3 regions of the Streptomyces sp. NPDC052109 genome follow, and region 1 is predicted to be linked to each of the others. Evidence: predicted binding sites of a transcription regulator. Region 1 holds the regulator's gene; each other region holds the start of a gene.
What was found. Region 1 encodes HrcA, which represses chaperone genes, less so after heat shock. Its sites were predicted from a motif close to TTNGCACTCNGNNNNNCNGAGTGCNAA; they were not measured.
Positions count from the first base shown of each region.

Region 2: a site for HrcA is predicted at 3,439-3,465, ahead of groES (co-chaperone GroES). Genes of this name have one in related genera too.
Region 3: a site for HrcA is predicted at 2,977-3,003, ahead of groL (chaperonin GroEL). Genes of this name have one in related genera too.

Region 1 covers NZ_JBFAWF010000001.1:570,750-577,025, forward strand. The annotation lists gene hemW (radical SAM family heme chaperone HemW) at 1-287, shown strand, start outside; gene AB0L59_RS02600 (DUF3097 domain-containing protein) at 464-1,279, opposite strand; gene AB0L59_RS02605 (MBL fold metallo-hydrolase) at 1,314-2,036, opposite strand; gene hrcA (heat-inducible transcriptional repressor HrcA) at 2,199-3,215, shown strand; gene dnaJ (molecular chaperone DnaJ) at 3,216-4,352, shown strand; gene AB0L59_RS02620 (nitronate monooxygenase) at 4,453-5,538, shown strand; gene AB0L59_RS02625 (16S rRNA (uracil(1498)-N(3))-methyltransferase) at 5,535-6,276, shown strand, end outside.
Region 2 covers NZ_JBFAWF010000002.1:341,349-347,624, forward strand. The annotation lists gene AB0L59_RS07050 (SDR family oxidoreductase) at 1-376, shown strand, start outside; gene AB0L59_RS07055 (ester cyclase) at 453-1,160, shown strand; gene groL (chaperonin GroEL) at 1,236-2,861, opposite strand; gene groES (co-chaperone GroES) at 2,983-3,291, opposite strand; gene AB0L59_RS07070 (polysaccharide deacetylase family protein) at 3,638-4,495, opposite strand; gene AB0L59_RS07075 (polysaccharide deacetylase family protein) at 4,492-5,412, opposite strand; gene AB0L59_RS07080 (methyltransferase domain-containing protein) at 5,503-6,276, shown strand, end outside.
Region 3 covers NZ_JBFAWF010000010.1:51,506-57,781, reverse strand. The annotation lists gene AB0L59_RS21295 (DUF397 domain-containing protein) at 1-110, shown strand, start outside; gene AB0L59_RS21290 (hypothetical protein) at 86-946, opposite strand; gene groL (chaperonin GroEL) at 1,191-2,813, opposite strand; gene AB0L59_RS21280 (cold-shock protein) at 3,158-3,364, opposite strand; gene AB0L59_RS21275 (ubiquitin-like small modifier protein 1) at 3,796-4,071, opposite strand; gene thrC (threonine synthase) at 4,068-5,351, opposite strand; SAM riboswitch class I at 5,369-5,524, opposite strand; gene AB0L59_RS21265 (glucosyl-3-phosphoglycerate synthase) at 5,685-6,276, shown strand, end outside.

The DNA.
Region 1 (6,276 bases):
TCAAGCACCCGGGGGCGTACGCGGCGGCCCTCGCCTCCGGCCGGTCGCCGGGGGCGGGGCGGGAACTGCTCTCGGACGAGGACCGGCGCGTGGAGCGCATCCTGCTGGAACTGAGGCTGCGGGAGGGGGTGCCGCTGTCGCTGCTGAAGCAGGAGGGGCTCGCTGCTTCCCGGAAGGCGCTGGGGGAGGGGCTCCTCCAGGACGGCCCGTACGCGGAGGGGCGGGCCGTGCTGACCCTGCGCGGGCGGTTGCTGGCGGATGCGGTGGTGCGGGACCTGGTGGACTGATCACTTCGGCGGGTGGCCCCCCCCGGAACGCCGGTTCGGTCCCTGACCTGGTTCGCAGGCTGCCACTGCATTGCGCGGTGGCAGAGACCGGAGGGCTGCGGAGATGACCGCTGCGGGCGATGGACCGATGACCACCGGCATGGTGAAGACCACCGAGTTCGGAACGTTCCCCGACGTCAGGCCCCACCACTGCCCGTGACGAAGTCGATCAGCTCCTCCACTCTCCCCAGCAGCTGCGGCTCCAGGTCCCTGTAGGACCCCACCCGCTTCAGGATCGCCTGCCACACCGCCCCGGTGTTCTCCGACGGCCAGCCCAGCGCCCGGCACACCCCCGTCTTCCAGTCCTGCCCGTGCGGTACGCGCGGCCACGCCTCGATGCCCACCGCGGCCGGCTTCACCGCCTCCCAGATGTCGATGTACGGGTGGCCCACCACCAGTGCGTGCTCGCTGGTCACCGACTCCGCGATCCGCCACTCCTTCGTGCCCGGCACCAGGTGGTCCACCAGGACGCCCAGGCGCGCGTCCGGGCCGGGAGCGAAGTCGGCCACGATCGCCGGCAGGTCGTCCACGCCCTCCAGGTACTCCACGACCACGCCCTCGATGCGCAGGTCGTCGCCCCACACCTTCTCGACCAGCTCGGCGTCGTGCCGGCCCTCGACGTAGATGCGGCCGGCGCGGGCCACGCGCGCGCGTGCGCCGGGGACGGCGACCGAACCGGAGGCCGTACGGGTGGGGCGTGGCGGAGCCGAGGACGACGGCCGCACGAGCGTCACCACCCGCCCCTCCAGCAGGAAGCCCCGCGGCTCCAGCGGGAACACCCGGTGCTTGCCGAAGCGGTCCTCCAGGGTCACCGTGCCCGCCTCGCAGCGGATCACCGCCCCGCAGAACCCGGTGCCGGACTCCTCCACCACCAGTCCCGGCTCCGCCGGTACCTCCGGCACGGCCTTGGGCTTCTTCCACGGCGGGGTCAGGTCGGCGGAGTACTGGCGCATTCGGATGACGATAGGAGAACCGGTCGGCCCGTGCCTACGACACGCCGAAACGCGCCGCCAGCGCGTCGCGTTGCCGTCGTACGAATCCCGCGTCCACCACCGCTCCGTGACCGGGTACGTACAACGCGTCCTCGCCGCCCAGGGAGAGCAGCCGGTCCAGGGCGTCCGGCCAGCGGGACGGAAGTGCGTCGGGGCCGGCCTGGGGCTCGCCCGACTCCTCGACCAGGTCGCCGCAGAAGACCACCTCCGGCGCGCCGGGGACCAGGATCGCGAGGTCGTTCGCCGTGTGCCCAGGGCCCACGTTCGCCAGCAGCGCCTGGCGGCCGGCGCCGAGGTCCAGCGTCCACTCGCCGCAGACCAGGTGGCGCGGGGACACCAGCGCGTCCACCGCCTCGTCGGCGTCGGTCACGGAGAGCCCGTTCCGCACGGCGTCCCGGCGCAGTTCCGTGCGTTCGTGGGCGAACACCGCGTCGACCCCCACCGCCGCGTACACCTCGGCCCCCGCGAAGACGGGCGCCCCGAAGACATGATCGAAGTGGGGATGGGTCAGCGCGAGATGGGTCACACGGCCGCCGGCCAGTTCCTCGGCCTGCGCCCGCAGCCGCGCCCCCTCGGCCAGGCTGGCGCCGGCGTCCACCATCAGCGCCGTACCCTCCCCGAGGACCAGCCCGGCCGTGCAGTCCCAGCCGGGCAGCCGGCAGCGGCCGGCCCCGGCGGCCAGCCGCTCCCACCCCAGCTCTTCCCAAGTCACCGTCATACCGCGACGCTAGCCCCAGGAGCCGCCGCGACCGCACCGACCTTGCCCTGGGTGTACCCGACAGCCGTACACTGGGCCGGGAACGCTGGCACTCGCGTGCGAAGAGTGCCAGGCGGACGGAACCGCGGGACAGAGGGGACGACGTGCTGGAGGTGCGCGCGGATGCTGAGTGAACGCAGGCTTCAGGTGCTGCGCGCCATCGTCCAGGACTACGTCGGCACCGAGGAGCCGGTCGGGTCGAAGGCCCTGACCGAGCGGCACAACCTCGGCGTGTCCCCGGCGACGGTCCGCAACGACATGGCGGCCCTGGAGGACGAGGGGTTCATCGCCCAGCCGCACACGAGTGCGGGGCGCATCCCCACGGACAAGGGCTACCGGCTGTTCGTGGACAAGCTGGCGGGCGTCAAGCCGATGACCGCGCCCGAGCGGCGGGCGATCCAGAACTTCCTGGAGGGTGCCGTCGACCTCGACGACGTGGTGGCGCGGACCGTGCGGCTGCTCGCGCAGCTCACGCGGCAGGTCGCCGTCGTGCAGTACCCGTCCCTGACCCGGTCCACCGTCCGGCACGTGGAGCTGCTCTCGCTCGCCCCCGCGCGCGTGATGCTCGTGCTGATCACGGACACCGGCCGGGTCGAGCAGCGGATGGTGGACTGCCCGGCGCCGTTCGGGGAGGCGTCGCTCGCGGATCTTCGCGCCCGGCTGAACAGCCGGGTCGCGGGGCGCCGGTTCACGGACGTGCCGAAGCTGGTCGAGGACCTCCCGGACGCCTTCGAGCCGGAGGACCGCGGTACGGTCTCCACGGTGCTCTCCACCCTCCTGGAGACACTCGTCGAGGAGAACGAGGAGCGGCTGATGATCGGCGGGACCGCCAATCTCACCCGCTTCGGACATGACTTCCCCCTCACGATCCGGCCCGTCCTGGAGGCCCTTGAGGAGCACGTGGTGCTCCTCAAGCTCCTCGGCGAGGCCAAGGATCCGGGCGTGATGGTGCGCATCGGGCACGAGAACGCCCACGAGGGACTCAACTCCACCTCCGTCGTGTCGGTCGGCTACGGTTCGGGCGGCGAGGCGGTTGCCAAGCTCGGCGTGGTCGGACCGACCCGCATGGACTACCCGGGAACGATGGGAGCGGTACGCGCAGTGGCACGGTACGTCGGACAGATCCTGGCGGAGTCGTAAGTGGCCACGGACTACTACGCCGTTCTCGGCGTGCGCCGCGACGCGTCGCAGGATGAGATCAAGAAGGCGTTCCGCCGGCTCGCCCGCGAGCTGCACCCGGACGTCAACCCCGACCCGAAGACCCAGGAGCGGTTCAAGGAGATCAACGCCGCTTACGAGGTGCTGTCGGACCCGCAGAAGAAGCAGGTCTACGACCTCGGCGGCGATCCGCTCTCCCAGTCCGGCGGCGCCGGCGCGGGCGGCTTCGGGGCCGGCGGCTTCGGCAACTTCTCCGACATCATGGACGCGTTCTTCGGCACGGCGTCGCAGCGCGGGCCCCGCTCGCGCACCCGCCGCGGCCAGGACGCGATGATCCGGATCGAGGTCGAGCTGGACGAGGCGGCCTTCGGGACCACCAAGGACATCCAGGTCGACACCGCGGTCGTCTGCAACACCTGCAACGGCGAGGGCGCGGCTCCGGGCACCACCGCCCAGACGTGTGACATGTGCCGTGGCCGCGGAGAGGTCTCCCAGGTCACCCGGTCCTTCCTGGGCCAGGTCATGACCTCGCGTCCCTGCCCCCAGTGCCAGGGCTTCGGCACGGTCGTGCCGACCCCGTGCCCGGAGTGCGCCGGCGACGGCCGCGTCCGCTCCCGCCGGACCCTGACCGTGAAGATCCCGGCCGGTGTCGACAACGGCACCCGGATCCAGCTCGCCGGTGAGGGCGAGGTCGGTCCGGGCGGGGGTCCCGCCGGTGACCTGTACGTCGAGATCCACGAGCTGCCGCACGCCACCTTCCAGCGGCGCGGCGACGACCTGCACTGCACGGTCACCATCCCGATGACCGCGGCCTCCCTCGGCACCAAGGTGCCGCTGGAGACGCTGGACGGCATGGAGGAGGTCGACATCCGGCCCGGCACCCAGTCCGGCCAGTCGATCCCGCTGCACAGCCGGGGTGTCACACATCTGCGCGGCGGCGGCCGGGGTGACCTGGTCGTACACGTCGAGGTGCAGACGCCGACCAAGCTGGACCCCGAGCAGGAGCGGCTGCTGCGCGAGCTGGCCAAGCTGCGCGGCGAGGAGCGACCGCAGGGGCAGTTCCAGCCCGGGCAGCAGGGGTTGTTCTCGCGGTTGAAGGACGCGTTCAACGGGCGCTGAGCCACTGGCCACGGGGTGCCCCGGCACCCCGTATGCCAGCGGTTTATGCCATCGGACGCCCGGATTCGGACTCGTTCGAGGGACGTGACAACATGCGGTCATGTCCTCCGCGCTGACCGATCTCTTCCCCCACCCGATCGTGCAGGCCCCCATGGCGGGCGGTGTCTCCGTCCCGCAGCTCGCCGCCGCCGTCTCCGAGGCCGGTGGTCTCGGGTTCCTCGCCGCCGGATACAAGACCGCCGACGGCATGTACCAGGAGATCAAGCAGCTGCGGGGGCTCACGAGCCGCCCGTTCGGCGTGAACGTGTTCATGCCGCAGCCCGAGTATGCCGAGTCGGGTGCCGTCGAGGTCTACGCCCACCAGCTGGCCGGCGAGGCCGCCTGGTACGAGACCGAGCTGGGCGATCCGGACAGCGGCCGCGACGACGGCTACGACGCCAAGCTCGCGGTACTCCTCGACAACCCGGTGCCGGTGGTCTCCTTCCACTTCGGTGTGCCGAGCCGGGAGGTGTTCGACAAGCTGCGCCGGGCCGGCACCCTCACGCTGGTCACCGCCACCACCGCCGAGGAGGCCCGCGCGGTCGAGCAGGCCGGCGCGGACGCGGTGATCGCGCAGGGCGTGGAGGCCGGCGGTCATCAGGGCACCCATCGGGACCTGGCCGAGAACGACGGTTCCGGCATCGGACTGCTGTCGCTGGTCGCGCAGATCCGCGAGGCCGTGGGCATTCCGGTCGTCGCCGCCGGTGGCATCATGCGCGGCAGCCAGATCGCCGCCGTCCTCGCGGCCGGCGCGAGCGCGGCCCAGCTGGGCACCGCCTTCCTCGCCACCCCCGAGTCCGGCGCCGACGCCCTGCACAAGCGGGCGCTGACCGACCCCCTGTTCGCGCGCACCGAGCTGACGCGCGCGTTCTCCGGGCGGCCGGCGCGCGGTCTGGTCAACCGGTTCATGCGCGAGCACGGGCCGTACGCCCCCGCCGCCTACCCGGAGGTCCACCACCTCACCTCGCCGCTGCGCAAGGCGGCCGCCAAGGCCGGGGACGCGCAGGGCATGGCGCTGTGGGCCGGCCAGGGCCACCGGCTGTCCCGGGAGTTGCCGGCCGGGCGGCTGGTGGAGGTACTGGCCGCCGAACTCGACGCCGCCCGGACAGCGTTGTCGGCCGAGGACGGCCTGGGCGGCCCGCGATGACCGCGCCGGTGTTCGTCGTCGACTCGCTCCAGGGCGTGGGCCCCGGCTCGCTCGTCGACGTGCGCGGCCCCGAGGGGCGGCACGCGGTCTCCGTACGGAGGTTGCAGCCCGGGGAGAACGTGGTGCTGACGGACGGCCAGGGGCGGGGCGCCGCCGGTGTCGTCGTCAGTGTGTCGGGCAAGGACCACCTGGTGGTCGAGCCGTTCGAGTTTCCGGTGGAACCCGAGCCGAGCCCCCGGATCACCGTCGTCCAGGGCCTGCCCAAGGGCGACCGTGGCGAGCTGGCCGTGGAGACGATGACGGAGACCGGCGTCGACGCGATCGTGCCCTGGCAGGCCGCCCGCTGCATCACCCAGTGGAAGGGCGACCGGGGCCTGAAGGCGCTCGCCAAGTGGCGGGCCACCGCGCGCGAGGCGGGCAAACAGTCCCGCCGGCTGCGCTTCCCGGAGGTCGCGGACGCCGCGACCACCAAGCAGGTTGCCGCACGTCTCGCCACGGCCGACTTCGCCGCCGTGCTCCACTCCGACTTCGAGCACGGGAGCCGGCCGCTGGCGACCGCCGAACTGCCCGCAGAGGGCGAGATCGTGCTGGTCGTCGGTCCCGAAGGCGGCGTCGCCCGGGACGAGCTCGCGCTCTTCGAGGAGGCGGGTGCCAAGGCGTACGTGCTCGGCCCCACCGTGCTGCGGACATCGACCGCCGGCACCGCCGCCGCGGCCCTGCTGCTGGGCCGTACCGGCC
Region 2 (6,276 bases), on a different contig from region 1:
CGTCAACGTGGCTTCCGTGGCCGCGTTCGTGCCGCGCGGCACCTACGGCGCCTCCAAGGCATGGGTCGTGCAGTTCACGCAGGGCGCGGCCAGGGACCTGGCCGGCAGTGGCGTCCGCCTGATGGCCCTGTGCCCCGGTTTCGTGCGCACCGAGTTCCACCAGCGGGCCGGGATGGGCACGGACAACATCCCGGGCTGGATGTGGCTGGACGCCGACAAGCTGGTCGCGACGGCCCTGACCGACCTGGCCCGCGGCAAGTCCCTGTCGATCCCCGACCCCCGCTACAAGGCCCTGACGGGCCTGGCCAAGGTGGCTCCGCGGGGACTGCTGGGCGGCATCTCCTCCCGGACCGGGCGCAAGTACGGGCCGCAGTAGCGGACAGGTGGCGCTGCCGTCCCGGTGCGAAAATGAGCGTGACACAACCGGGGCAGGGGGGCCGGGAGGCGGCGTCATGACCTTCGTACAGCTCATCGAGTGCAGGACGAGCCGGCTGGACGAGATGAACCGGCTGATGGACGACTGGGTCGCGCAGACCAAGGGGAGACGGACGGCGACGCACGCGCTGGTCGGCAAGGACCGCTCGGACGCGGCGCACGTCGTCGAAGTCGTGGAGTTCCCGTCGTACGAGGAGGCGATGCGGAACTCGAACCTCCCGGAGACCGACAAGATCTTTCAGGGGATCGTCGCCCTGTGCGACGAGATGCCGACCTTCACCGATCTGGACGTCGTGCGGGACGAGCGGCTGGCCGAGGACACCGTGCGGCGGTTCTACGAGGCGCTCACGACCGCGGGCGAACTGCCGCCGCTCAACGACCTGCTGGACGAGGACGTCCACAGCCACGATCCGATGAATCCGCAGGACACCATCGGCCTGGACAACGTCCGTGCCGAGTACCGGATGTGGCGCGGCGCCTTCGACTTCACGTTCACGCTCGAGGACGTGCTCACCCAGGACGACCGGGCCTGCGCACGCTGGACCTGGGAGGCCACGCACAAGGGCGACTTCCTGGGGATCCCGCCGACCGGCCGACACGTCACCATGACCGGGACGACGCTGTTCCGCTTCGGGCACGACGGCAAGATCGCCGAGACCTGGTGGCAGGAGGACCAGCTGGGGCTGATGCAGCAGCTGGGGGCGCTGGACGAGTTGGAGCAGTAGCCTCCGGCACGGCAAGACAGGGCGAAGGCCCGGCGCCCCACGCGGGGTGCCGGGCCTTCGTCACGAGCGTGTCGCTCAGTGGGCGTGGCCGTGGCCGTGGCCCGCGGCAGCCGGCTCCTCCTCTTCCTTCTTCTCGACGACCAGGGTCTCGGTCGTGAGCAGCAGGGAGGCGATGGAGGCGGCGTTCTCCAGGGCGGAGCGGGTGACCTTCACCGGGTCGATGACGCCGGCCTTGACCAGGTCGCCGTACTCGCCGGTGGCGGCGTTGTAGCCCTGCCCCTTCTCCAGGTCCTTGACCTTGGAGACGATGACGTAGCCCTCCTGGCCGGCGTTCTCGCCGATCCAGCGCAGCGGCTCGACGACCGCGTTACGGACGACCGCGACACCGGTGGCCTCGTCGCCGGACTTGTCGAGGTTGCCCTCGAGGACCTTGGAGGCGTGGACCAGGGCGGAGCCACCACCGGAGACGATGCCCTCCTCGACCGCGGCGCGGGTCGCGGAGATGGCGTCCTCCAGACGGTGCTTCTTCTCCTTCAGCTCCACCTCGGTGGCGGCGCCGACCTTGATCACGCACACGCCGCCGGCCAGCTTCGCGAGGCGCTCCTGGAGCTTCTCGCGGTCCCAGTCGGAGTCGGTGTTCTCGATCTCGGCCTTGATCTGCGCGACGCGGCCGTGGACGTCCTCGGACTTGCCGGCACCGTCGACGATGGTGGTGTCGTCCTTGGTGACCGTCACGCGGCGGGCGGAGCCCAGCACGTCCAGGCCGGCCTGGTCGAGCTTGAGGCCGACCTCCTCGGAGATGACGGTGGCGCCGGTGAGGACGGCCATGTCCTGCAGCATCGCCTTGCGGCGGTCGCCGAAGCCGGGGGCCTTCACCGCGACGGCGTTGAAGGTGCCGCGGATCTTGTTGACGACCAGGGTCGACAGGGCCTCGCCCTCGACGTCCTCGGCGATGATCAGCAGCGGCTTGGAGGAGCCGGCCTGGATGACCTTCTCCAGCAGCGGCAGCAGGTCCTGGATGGAGCTGATCTTGCCCTGGTTGATGAGGATGTACGGGTCGTCGAGAACGGCCTCCATGCGCTCCTGGTCCGTCACGAAGTACGGCGACAGGTAGCCCTTGTCGAAGGCCATGCCCTCGGTGAAGTCGAGCTCCAGACCGAAGGTGTTGGACTCCTCGACGGTGATGACACCGTCCTTGCCGACCTTGTCCATCGCCTCGGCGATGAGCTCGCCGACCTGCTGGTCCTGGGCGGACAGCGCGGCGACGGCGGCGATGTCGGACTTCTCGTCGATCGGGCGGGCCGAGGCCAGCAGCTCATCGGAGACGGCCTTGACGGCGGCGTCGATGCCCTTCTTCAGGGCGGCCGGGGAGGCGCCGGCGGCGACGTTCTTCAGGCCCTCGCGCACCAGCGCCTGGGCGAGCACGGTGGCGGTGGTGGTGCCGTCACCCGCGATGTCGTTGGTCTTGGTCGCCACCTCCTTCACCAGCTGGGCGCCGAGGTTCTCGTACGGGTCCTCGATCTCCACCTCGCGGGCGATCGTGACACCGTCGTTGGTGATGGTCGGGGCGCCGAACTTCTTGTCGATGACGACGTTGCGGCCCCGGGGGCCGATCGTCACCTTCACCGTGTCGGCCAGCTTGTTGACGCCGCGCTCAAGGGCGCGACGGGCGTCCTCGTCGAACTTCAGAATCTTCGCCATGACAGCGGAAGCCCTCTCGGAAATCTGTGGGTGCAAAGACAACTGCGCCCCGGGCGCCCGGCTTCGTTATCGGTCGCGGGGGCCAGGGGCGCAGTTCAAGAGCAAAGTTGCTCGGGGTGAATTACTTCTCGATGATCGCGAGCACGTCGCGAGCCGAGAGGACGAGGTACTCCTCGCCGTTGTACTTCACCTCGGTGCCGCCGTACTTGCTGTACAGGACGACGTCGCCGACCTTGACGTCGAGCGGAAGGCGCTCGCCGTTCTCGAAGCGGCCCGGGCCCACGGCGAGGACGGCGCCCTCCTGGGGCTTCTCCTTCGCGGTGTCCGGGATGACCAGGCCAGAGGCGGTGGTCTGCTCGGCGTCGAGCGGCTGGACCACGATGCGGTCCTCGAGCGGCTTGATGGCAACCTTGGAGCTGGTGGTCGTCACGATCCGACCTCCCCCTTCGGAGATCTCACGGGGTTAACTGTCTGAGGTGGCGACCAGGTCGATCCGTCGTCGCGGGTGCCGGACCTGCCCGTCGCGTTTGTTGGCACTCTCCCTCGGGGAGTGCCAGAGCCGAGACTATGACCGGGGTTAGCACTCGGTCAAGCGGAGTGCCAATGCGGTGCGGCGCGTCGGCCGAAATCCTGGTCCGCGCAGGGTTGCCCTGCGGCCCGGCGCCGTCCCGCCGCACCGGGTTCGCTCCGCCCCCGGCCCCCGCTGCCGGGCCTTCCGGCCCCGTCCTCGAGCGCCGGACGGGCTGATCTCCGCCGACCGGCGCCGGACGGGTGCCCTACAGGTAGTCCTCCAGCCGCCCCACCGTCAGCCCCCTCTGCTGCACCCTCCGCAGCAGGCGCGTGGTGCGCTCCCGCAGGGTCGGACCCGCCATCTCGTCCGGTCCGACGAGGACGATGTCGCCGGGGCGGAGGTGGCGCGCGCCGCGGGTGTAGACGAGGTCGGCCGGGGTCATCGCGGCGCGCCACAGGACGACCGCCGAGATGCCGCAGTCCGCGGCCGCGCGCAGGGTCGTGGTGTCGTACGAGCCGTACGGCGGGCGGAAGAGGCGGGGGCGCAGGCCGAGGCTGGACCTGAGCCGGTCCTGCTGGCCGCAGATCTCGGCGCGCTGTCCGGCGTACGGCAGTCCGGCCAGCGCGCGGTGGTCGAGGGTGTGGTTCTGGATGCCGGCGCCCAGCTGGTGCAGGCGGGCGAAGTGGCCGTAGTCGGGACCGGCGGCGCTGTCGGTGAGGAACATGCTCACCGGGAGCCGTAGTTCGCGGACCATGTCGACGAAACGGGGGTCCTTCTCGGCGCCGTCGTCGTAGGTGAGGAAGACGACCCGGTCGCGGGTGGGGATGTGGTCCATGACCCGGGGCAGGGCGCGGCCCGCGCTCTGCGGGGTGAGGGCGAGCGCGCGGGCGGCGGGCCGCGGCGGCCGGGCGAGGGGCTCGGTCAGGCCCCAGCGGCGGTAGGCCTGGTCGGGGGTGGGGCTGGGCGGGCGCACCCCCTCGGCGGCCTTCTTGCCGAGGCGTTCGATGGGGTCGACGGACTGGGCGCAGCCGGTGAGGAGGAGGGCCGAGGCGAGGAGCGCGGCGACGCACCGGCCCGGGCGCCGTCCGCGACCCGCTCTGCCGCGTCCCGCCCCCGGCCTCACAGGTAGTCCTCCAGGCGGGCCACGGCGTAGCCCTCGCGCGTGACCTTGTTCAGGAAGCGGCGCATGTCGTCGATCATCGTGCCGTTCCAGTCGGACCGGCCGCGGAAGTGGGTGAGGACGATGTCGCCGCGGCGCATCTTCTGGTCGTCCTCGCGGTACTCCCAGTGGTCGACGTAGACCTCCTCGTTCCAGATCGGCGCGTACTTGATGCCGCAGGCCTTGGCTGCGCGCAGGGTGTCCTGGTTGTAGTTGCCGTACGGCGGGCGGAAGACCGTCGGGCGCTTGCCGAACTGCTTCTTCATGATGTCCTGCATGCCGCAGATCTCGTCCTTCTGCTCCTCGTAGGACAGACCCGGCAGGTAGGGGTGGTGCAGGGTGTGGTTGTTCAGGGTGTGGCCGTAGGACTGCATCGTGCGGAAGTAGCCGTAGTCGTCCTTGACCAGGTAGTCGCTGAGGAAGGCGGTGTACGGGATCTTCAGGTCCCGCATCATCCGCAGGAATTTCGGGTCCTTCTCCGAACCGTCGTCGATGGTGAGGAAGACGATCTTCTGCCGGGTGGGAATCGTGGTGAAGACCGGGGGCAGGCCCCACTCCTCCTGGTGGCTCACCTCGAAGCCGGCCCGGGCGGTGATCTCCGGCTTCCTCTCGGGCGGCGCGGGCGGGGTCAGCGGGACCTGCTCAAGCCCCCAGCGCTTGGCGGCGGCGACCAGGCGGGCGTGCTCCGCGGCCCGGCGGGCGCGTTCGACGCTCTGGGGGCTCAGGATCCGCGCGCCGCCCGGAGCGGGTGCGGGGCGGGTCTCGACGGGGCCGGCGCAGCCGGAGAGAAGGGGCGCGCAGGCCAGCGCGGCAGCTCCGCAGACCGGGACCAGCCGTCCGCAGAGTGCCCGTTTTTTATCGTTTTGTAGGACTGCTCGCATGGTGCCGGATCCTTCCAGGCAGGTGCCCCGTGCCCGGGCCGACACCGCCGCCGGAGGCGCACGATCCACCGACTGGCCCACAATGACCCCGTGAACGACCTCGCACTCCTCCTCACCCCCGAAGGCCGGGCCCTCCTCGACGAGGTCCGCGACACCGCCCCGGCCGACGAGCTCGCCGTCGCCACCCGGCTGCGCCGCGACCACCCCGCCGAGCTGGTGTCGGCGGCGCTCGGCCAGGCCCGGCTGCGGCAGCGGGCGGCGGCGAAGTTCGGGCCGGCGGACGCGGGGCGGATGTTCTTCACGCCCAACGGGGTCGAGCAGTCGACCCGGACCAGCGTGGCGACGTACCGCGCGGAGCGGCTGAAGGGCCTCGGCGTGACGTCCGTGGCCGACCTGTGCTGCGGGATCGGCGGGGACGCGATCGCGTTCGCCCGGGCGGGGATCCGGGTGCTCGCGGTGGACCGGGACCCGGTGACGGCCGCCGTGGCGCGGGCGAACGCCGAGGCGCTGGGGCTCGACGGGCTGATCGAGGTGCGGGAGGCGGACGTCACGGAGGTGGACACGGGCGGATACGACGCGGTGTTCGTCGACCCTGCCCGGCGGGGCGGGCGCGGCCGCATCTTCGACCCCGAGGCCTACTCCCCTCCTCTGTCCTGGGCGACAGAGGCCGCCCGCACGGCGTCCCGCGCGGCGCTGAAGGTCGCCCCCGGCGTTCCGCACGAGGCCGTGCCCGCCGACGCCGAGGCCGAGTGGATCTCGGACGGCGGGGACGTGAAGGAGGCGGTGCTGTGGTTCGGCACCGAGCCGGGTGCGGTACGCGCCACCTTGCTGCCCGGCCCGCGCACCCTCCTCGGCAAGGGGCTG
Region 3 (6,276 bases), on a different contig from region 1:
CCACCCTCATCCCCGTCCGCGACTCCAAAACCCCCCAGGGGCCGAGGCTCGTCTTCCGGCCGACGGCCTGGTCCGCGTTCGTCGTTCACCTCAAGCGTCCCCGGAGCTGAGTCGCCGCCTGTTCCGTGAACCCCGTCGGTGAGGGATAAGTCGGCAGCTGCGCGGGCACCGTCGAGTCCTTCTTCTCACCGGGCTTGTCGGCGAAGAGCACGACGGTCAGGGTGAGCCGGGCGTCGTAGGCCACGGTCCACACCGTGCGGCGGGTGGTGCCGCCGCCCGCGCCCGCCGTGAACAGGTTCGCCGGAGGGCCGGCGACCGGGGTGGCCTGGCGGCCGCCCCGCACCGGCGCGGCCGCCGCGCGGGCCGTCTTCTCGGGCAGGACCCGGCGGCGCTCGGGGTGCGCGGAGTAGACGGTCCGGCCGTCGCCGGTGATGCCCGTGACGGTGTACGGCGCCGCGTACACGCCGTCGGCCGCGACCGCCGCGTACGCCGACGTGAGCCGCAGCGGTGTGGGCGCGGCCGTCTTCGGCACCGCGGTGAGCGGCGCGCCGAAGCGCATCCCCGCCAGTGGTCCCAGCACCGAGCCCGCCTCCACCGCCCCGCTCACCGCGTCGTTGAAGGGCTGCCGGGCGTAGTCCGACCCGCCGTACAGCACGCGCACCGCTCGGTCGCCCGGTTCGATGCCGACGACCGCGGTGTGCAGCCGTACACCGCCCTTGGCGGACTTAAGACCTTTGACCTGTTCCGCCGTCGAGTCCTGCAGGGGGAGGTCGAAGGTGGTGCGCACGGTGTAGCCGCCGCTCGCCAGCTGGTCCTCGGTGATGCCGGGCCGGTCGGCGGCCTCCTTCGCCGCGACGTCGACCCGGTACTGCCGCTGCCCGTCGGTGGCTCCCGGCGGACAGAACCGGAACGCCGGGAAGCGGGCCTCGGGGAACGCCCGGCTCAACGCCTACTGCCGGCAGGCCGGTTACCGCGGCGGGGGCCGCGAAGAGCGCGAGCCGCAGCCGGGCGGAGCGCCCAAGTCCTTCACCCTGCTGGAGCAGGGGCTGCGGAAGGCAGGGCAGGGGCATCCGGAAGCGGGGCAGGCGGCGCTCGGCACGCCGGCCGAAACGCCCGAGGGCGGCACCCCCAGCCGGAAGCTGGACGTGCCGCCCTCGGTCCGAAGGACAGGCGATCAACCGTCAGGTCGATCAGAAGTCCATGTCACCGCCCGGCATGCCGCCGCCGGCCGGCGCGGCGGCCTTCTCCGGCTTGTCGGCGATGACGGCCTCGGTGGTGAGGAACAGCGCGGCGATGGAGGCGGCGTTCTGCAGGGCAGAGCGGGTCACCTTCGCCGGGTCGATGATGCCCTCGGCGACCAGGTCGACGTACTCGCCGGTCGCGGCGTTCAGGCCGTGGCCCGGGGTCAGGTTGCGCACCTTCTCCACCACGACACCGCCCTCGAGGCCGGCGTTGACGGCGATCTGCTTCAGCGGGGCCTCGAGCGCGATGCGCACGGCGTTGGCGCCGGTCGCCTCGTCACCCTCGAGCTCCAGCTTCTCGAAGACCTGGGAAGCCTGCAGCAGGGCCACGCCACCACCGGCGACGATGCCCTCCTCGACGGCGGCCTTCGCGTTGCGGACGGCGTCCTCGATGCGGTGCTTGCGCTCCTTGAGCTCCACCTCGGTGGCGGCACCGGCCTTGATGACCGCGACACCGCCGGCGAGCTTCGCCAGGCGCTCCTGCAGCTTCTCGCGGTCGTAGTCCGAGTCGCTGTTCTCGATCTCGGCGCGGATCTGGTTCACGCGGCCGTTGACCTGCTCCGAGGAGCCGGCACCGTCGACGATGGTGGTCTCGTCCTTGGTGATGACGACCTTGCGGGCGCGGCCCAGGAGGTCCAGGGTCGCGTTCTCCAGCTTGAGGCCGACCTCCTCGGAGATGACCTCGCCGCCCGTGAGGATGGCGATGTCGCCGAGCATGGCCTTGCGGCGGTCACCGAAGCCCGGGGCCTTGACGGCGACGGACTTGAAGGTGCCGCGGATCTTGTTGACGACCAGGGTCGACAGGGCCTCGCCCTCGACGTCCTCGGCGATGATCAGCAGCGGCTTGCCCGACTGCATGACCTTCTCCAGGAGCGGGAGCAGGTCCTTGACCGAGGAGATCTTGGAGTTGGCGATGAGGATGTACGGGTCCTCGAGCACCGCCTCCATGCGCTCCATGTCGGTCGCGAAGTAGGCGGAGATGTAGCCCTTGTCGAAGCGCATGCCCTCGGTGAGCTCGAGCTCCAGGCCGAAGGTGTTGCTCTCCTCGACGGTGATGACGCCTTCCTTGCCGACCTTGTCCATGGCCTCGGCGATCAGCTCGCCGATCTGGGTGTCGGCGGCGGAGATGGACGCGGTGGAGGCGATCTGCTCCTTGGTCTCGACGTCCTTCGCCTGCTCCAGCAGGGCGGCGGAGACGGCCTCGACGGCCTTCTCGATACCGCGCTTCAGAGCCATCGGGTTGGCACCGGCGGCGACGTTGCGCAGACCTTCCTTGACGAGGGCCTGGGCGAGCACGGTCGCGGTGGTCGTACCGTCACCGGCGACGTCGTCCGTCTTCTTGGCGACTTCCTTGACCAGCTCGGCGCCGATCTTCTCGTACGGGTCCTCGAGCTCGATCTCCTTGGCGATGGAGACACCATCGTTGGTGATCGTGGGGGCGCCCCACTTCTTCTCGAGGACGACGTTGCGGCCCTTGGGGCCGAGCGTCACCTTGACGGCGTCCGCGAGCTGGTTCATGCCGCGCTCGAGGCCGCGCCGCGCCTCCTCGTCGAACGCGATGATCTTGGCCATGTGAAGTGGTCCCTCCAGGACTGGGGGTGATTCCTTCGGACCGCGCCCGCGCCCGCGACGGACGGCTCGCCGGCCGCGTGGTTCCTTGCCCCACTTGGCCCGCGGGCCTCACCGACCCGGTCCTTCACTGTCACTCTCACCTTCAGAGTGCTAACGCCAATGATTAGCACTCGGCATGGTCGAGTGCAAGCGCCTACAGGGGTACGGATCCGTCGTAAGCCGCCCGCGAACACCGGCGACGATCACCGCCCGCCGTCCGGGCACGCCGAAGGGCCCGCACCCTGTGCGAGGTGCGGGCCCTTCGAAGATGAACAGAAGAACGTCGCTGTCAGCCGACGCGTGCTTCAGCTGGTCGCCAGCCGGACCATGTCCGCCTGCGGGCCCTTCTGACCCTGCGAGATCTCGAAGTCGACCCGCTGTCCCTCTTCCAGGGTGCGGTAACCGTCCATCTGGATCGCGCTGTAGTGGACGAAAACATCCGCACCACCGTCGACCGCGATGAAGCCGTACCCCTTCTCCGCGTTGAACCACTTGACGGTGCCCTGAGCCATGCCTAACTCCCCTATTACTGGCCCTTGCACAGATCCACACTTCGCGGACCCGGGTCAGACCTCACCCCCCATGGGACGGGGGCGTGCGCCGGAACGCGTCGACCGCGGCTGAATGTATCTGTCCAACTGCCGTCTGCAACAGGTCAATCGGACGAGAATTCTGGACGGGAACGGTCCGGAATGTAGTGAGAATTCGCCCGAATTCCGGGCAAGTCGGGCCCCATAAAGGGCACAAAAGCCGCATAAAACCCGCACACTTTGGCTACTTCTTGTCGGGCACGCGGCATGAATACAGGGCCCCCGACCCGTCCGGCCGAGAGCGCGTTCCCCAACTCTACCGCGCTCAATCACACAGAATTGCCCCCTCCGCTTCTCTCGCGGAGGGGGCAATTCGATGAACAATGAGTAACTGAAGTTACCCAAGGTAACGATCAACCGCCGGCGACCGCCGGAATGATGGAGACACCGGCGCCGTCCGGGGTCGTGGTCTCCAGCCCCTGCTCGAAGCGGACGTCGTCGTCATTCACGTAGACATTGACGAACCGGCGCAGCTTGCCCTGGTCGTCCAGGACGCGCGCGGCGATCCCGGTGTGGTTCTTCTCCAGGTCCTCGATGACCTCGGCGAGGGTCGCGCCCTCGGCCGTCACCTCGGCCCGGCCCCCGGTGTAGGTGCGCAGGATGGTGGGGATGCGAACGGTCACGCTCATGCGAGGCCAGCCTCTCGGAAGGAGTCCAGGGTCGGGCGGATGGTGGCGGTGAGGCCGGTCCCGGCCACCGCGTCGAGGGTCTTCAGGCCGTCACCGGTGTTGAGGACCACCGTGGTCTTCGTCGGGTCCAGGGCGCCGTCCTTGAGCAGCTTGCGGGTGACGCCGACGGTCACCCCGCCCGCCGTCTCCGCGAAGATGCCCTCGGTGCGGGCCAGCAGCTTGATGGCGTCGACGACTTCCTCGTCCGTGACGTCCTCCACCGCACCGCCGGTGCGGCGCGCGATGTCCAGGACGTACGGCCCGTCGGCCGGGTTGCCGATGGCCAGGGACTTGGCGATCGTGTTCGGCTTCTGGGGCCGCACGACGTCGTGCCCGGCCTTGAAGGCGGTCGACACCGGCGAGCAGCCCTCGGCCTGGGCGCCGAAGATCTTGTACGGCCTGTCCTCGACCAGACCCAGCTTGATCAGCTCCTGCAGCCCCTTGTCGATCTTCGTGAGCTGGGAGCCGGAGGCGATCGGGACCACGATCTGGTCGGGCAGCCGCCAGCCGAGCTGCTCACAGATCTCGTACGCGAGGGTCTTGGAGCCCTCCGCGTAGTACGGCCGCAGATTGACGTTGACGAAGCCCCAGCCCTCGCCGGCCGGGTCGCCGATCAGCTCGGAGCAGAAACGGTTCACGTCGTCGTAGTTGCCCTCGATGCCGACGAGTTCGCCGCCGTAGACGGCGGCCATCACGACCTTGCCCTGCTCCAGGTCGTGCGGGATGAACACGCAGGAGCGGAAGCCGGCCCGGGCCGCGGCGGCGCCGACGGCACCGGCGAGGTTGCCGGTGGAGGAGCAGGACAGGGTGGTGAAGCCGAAGGCGCGCGCGGCCTCCAGGGCCTGGGCGACCACGCGGTCCTTGAAGGAGTGGGTCGGGTTGCCGGAGTCGTCCTTCACGAACAGGCCGCCGGTGACGCCGAGTTCGGCGGCGAGGTTGTCGGCCTTGACGAGCTTGGTCCAGCCCGGGTTCAGGTTCGGCTTGTCGGCCACGTCCGCCGGGACCGGCAGCAGCGGGGCGTACCGCCAGATGTTCGCGGGGCCGGCCTCGATGCGGCGGCGCAGCTCTTCGGTGTCGTAGGCGGAGAAGTCGTAGGCGATCTCCAGCGGGCCGAAACACTCCTCGCAGGCGAACACCGGGCCGAGCGGGACGCGGTGACCGCACTCGCGACAGCTCAGGGCCGCGGCGGGACCGAGGTCGACGGTGGGGGTGCTGGAGCTTGCAACTGTCTGCACAGCCATGGAGGCGAGGCCCTTTCTCCTCATCTTCCTCACGACGCATCTCGCCGTGAGACGGATTTGGCACCTTCCCTAGCCGGGAGCCTCGCGGAGCGATCACTGCGGATCTACGAGTACCGACTGGAGGGTTGCCGGGGCTTCATCGGGCCGTGTCCCTCTGCCCCTCTGGATGAGCGGTATTCGGTTGTGGACGCGCGCGACCCCCGACATGCGATGGTCATCGGCGTTGTTCAAGACTGTAACCGAAGGCCAGGACAGTTGAGATAGTCGTCCGAACCGCGAGATGGATCACACGATCACCCCCGTGTGATCACGAACAGTGAGGAGCCGCAGACCGTGCTGGAAGAAGTCGAGCGCTGGCTGGCCACCCGCTCCTGGTCCGTGGCCGATCGACCGCTCCACCGGATCCTGTCCGCCAAACAGCGCACGGGGCAGACGGTCAGCGTCGTGCTGCCCGCCCTCAACGAGGAGGAGACGGTCGGCGACATCGTCGCGGTGATCCGTCACGACCTCGTCGAGCAGGCCCCGCTCGTCGACGAGATCGTCGTCGTCGACTCCGGCTCCACCGACCGCACCTTCGAGGTGGCCGCCGCCGCGGGCGCCCGGGTCGTTCACCGGGACGAGATCCTGCCCCGCGTTCCGGCCGTCCCCGGAAAGGGCGAGGTGCTGTGGCGCTCGCTCCTCGTCACCACCGGCGACCTCGTCTGTTTCGTCGACGCCGACCTGAGGGAGTTCTCCTCCGACTTCGTCTCCGGGATCGTCGGCCCGCTGCTCACCGAGCCGGACGTCGACCTGGTCAAGGCCATGTACGACCGCCCGCTCGCCGGTACGGCCGGGCAGGGCGGCCGGGTCACCGAGCTGATGGCCCGCCCGCTGCTGAACATGCACTGGCCGCAGCTCGCCGGATTCGTGCAGCCGCTCGGCGGCG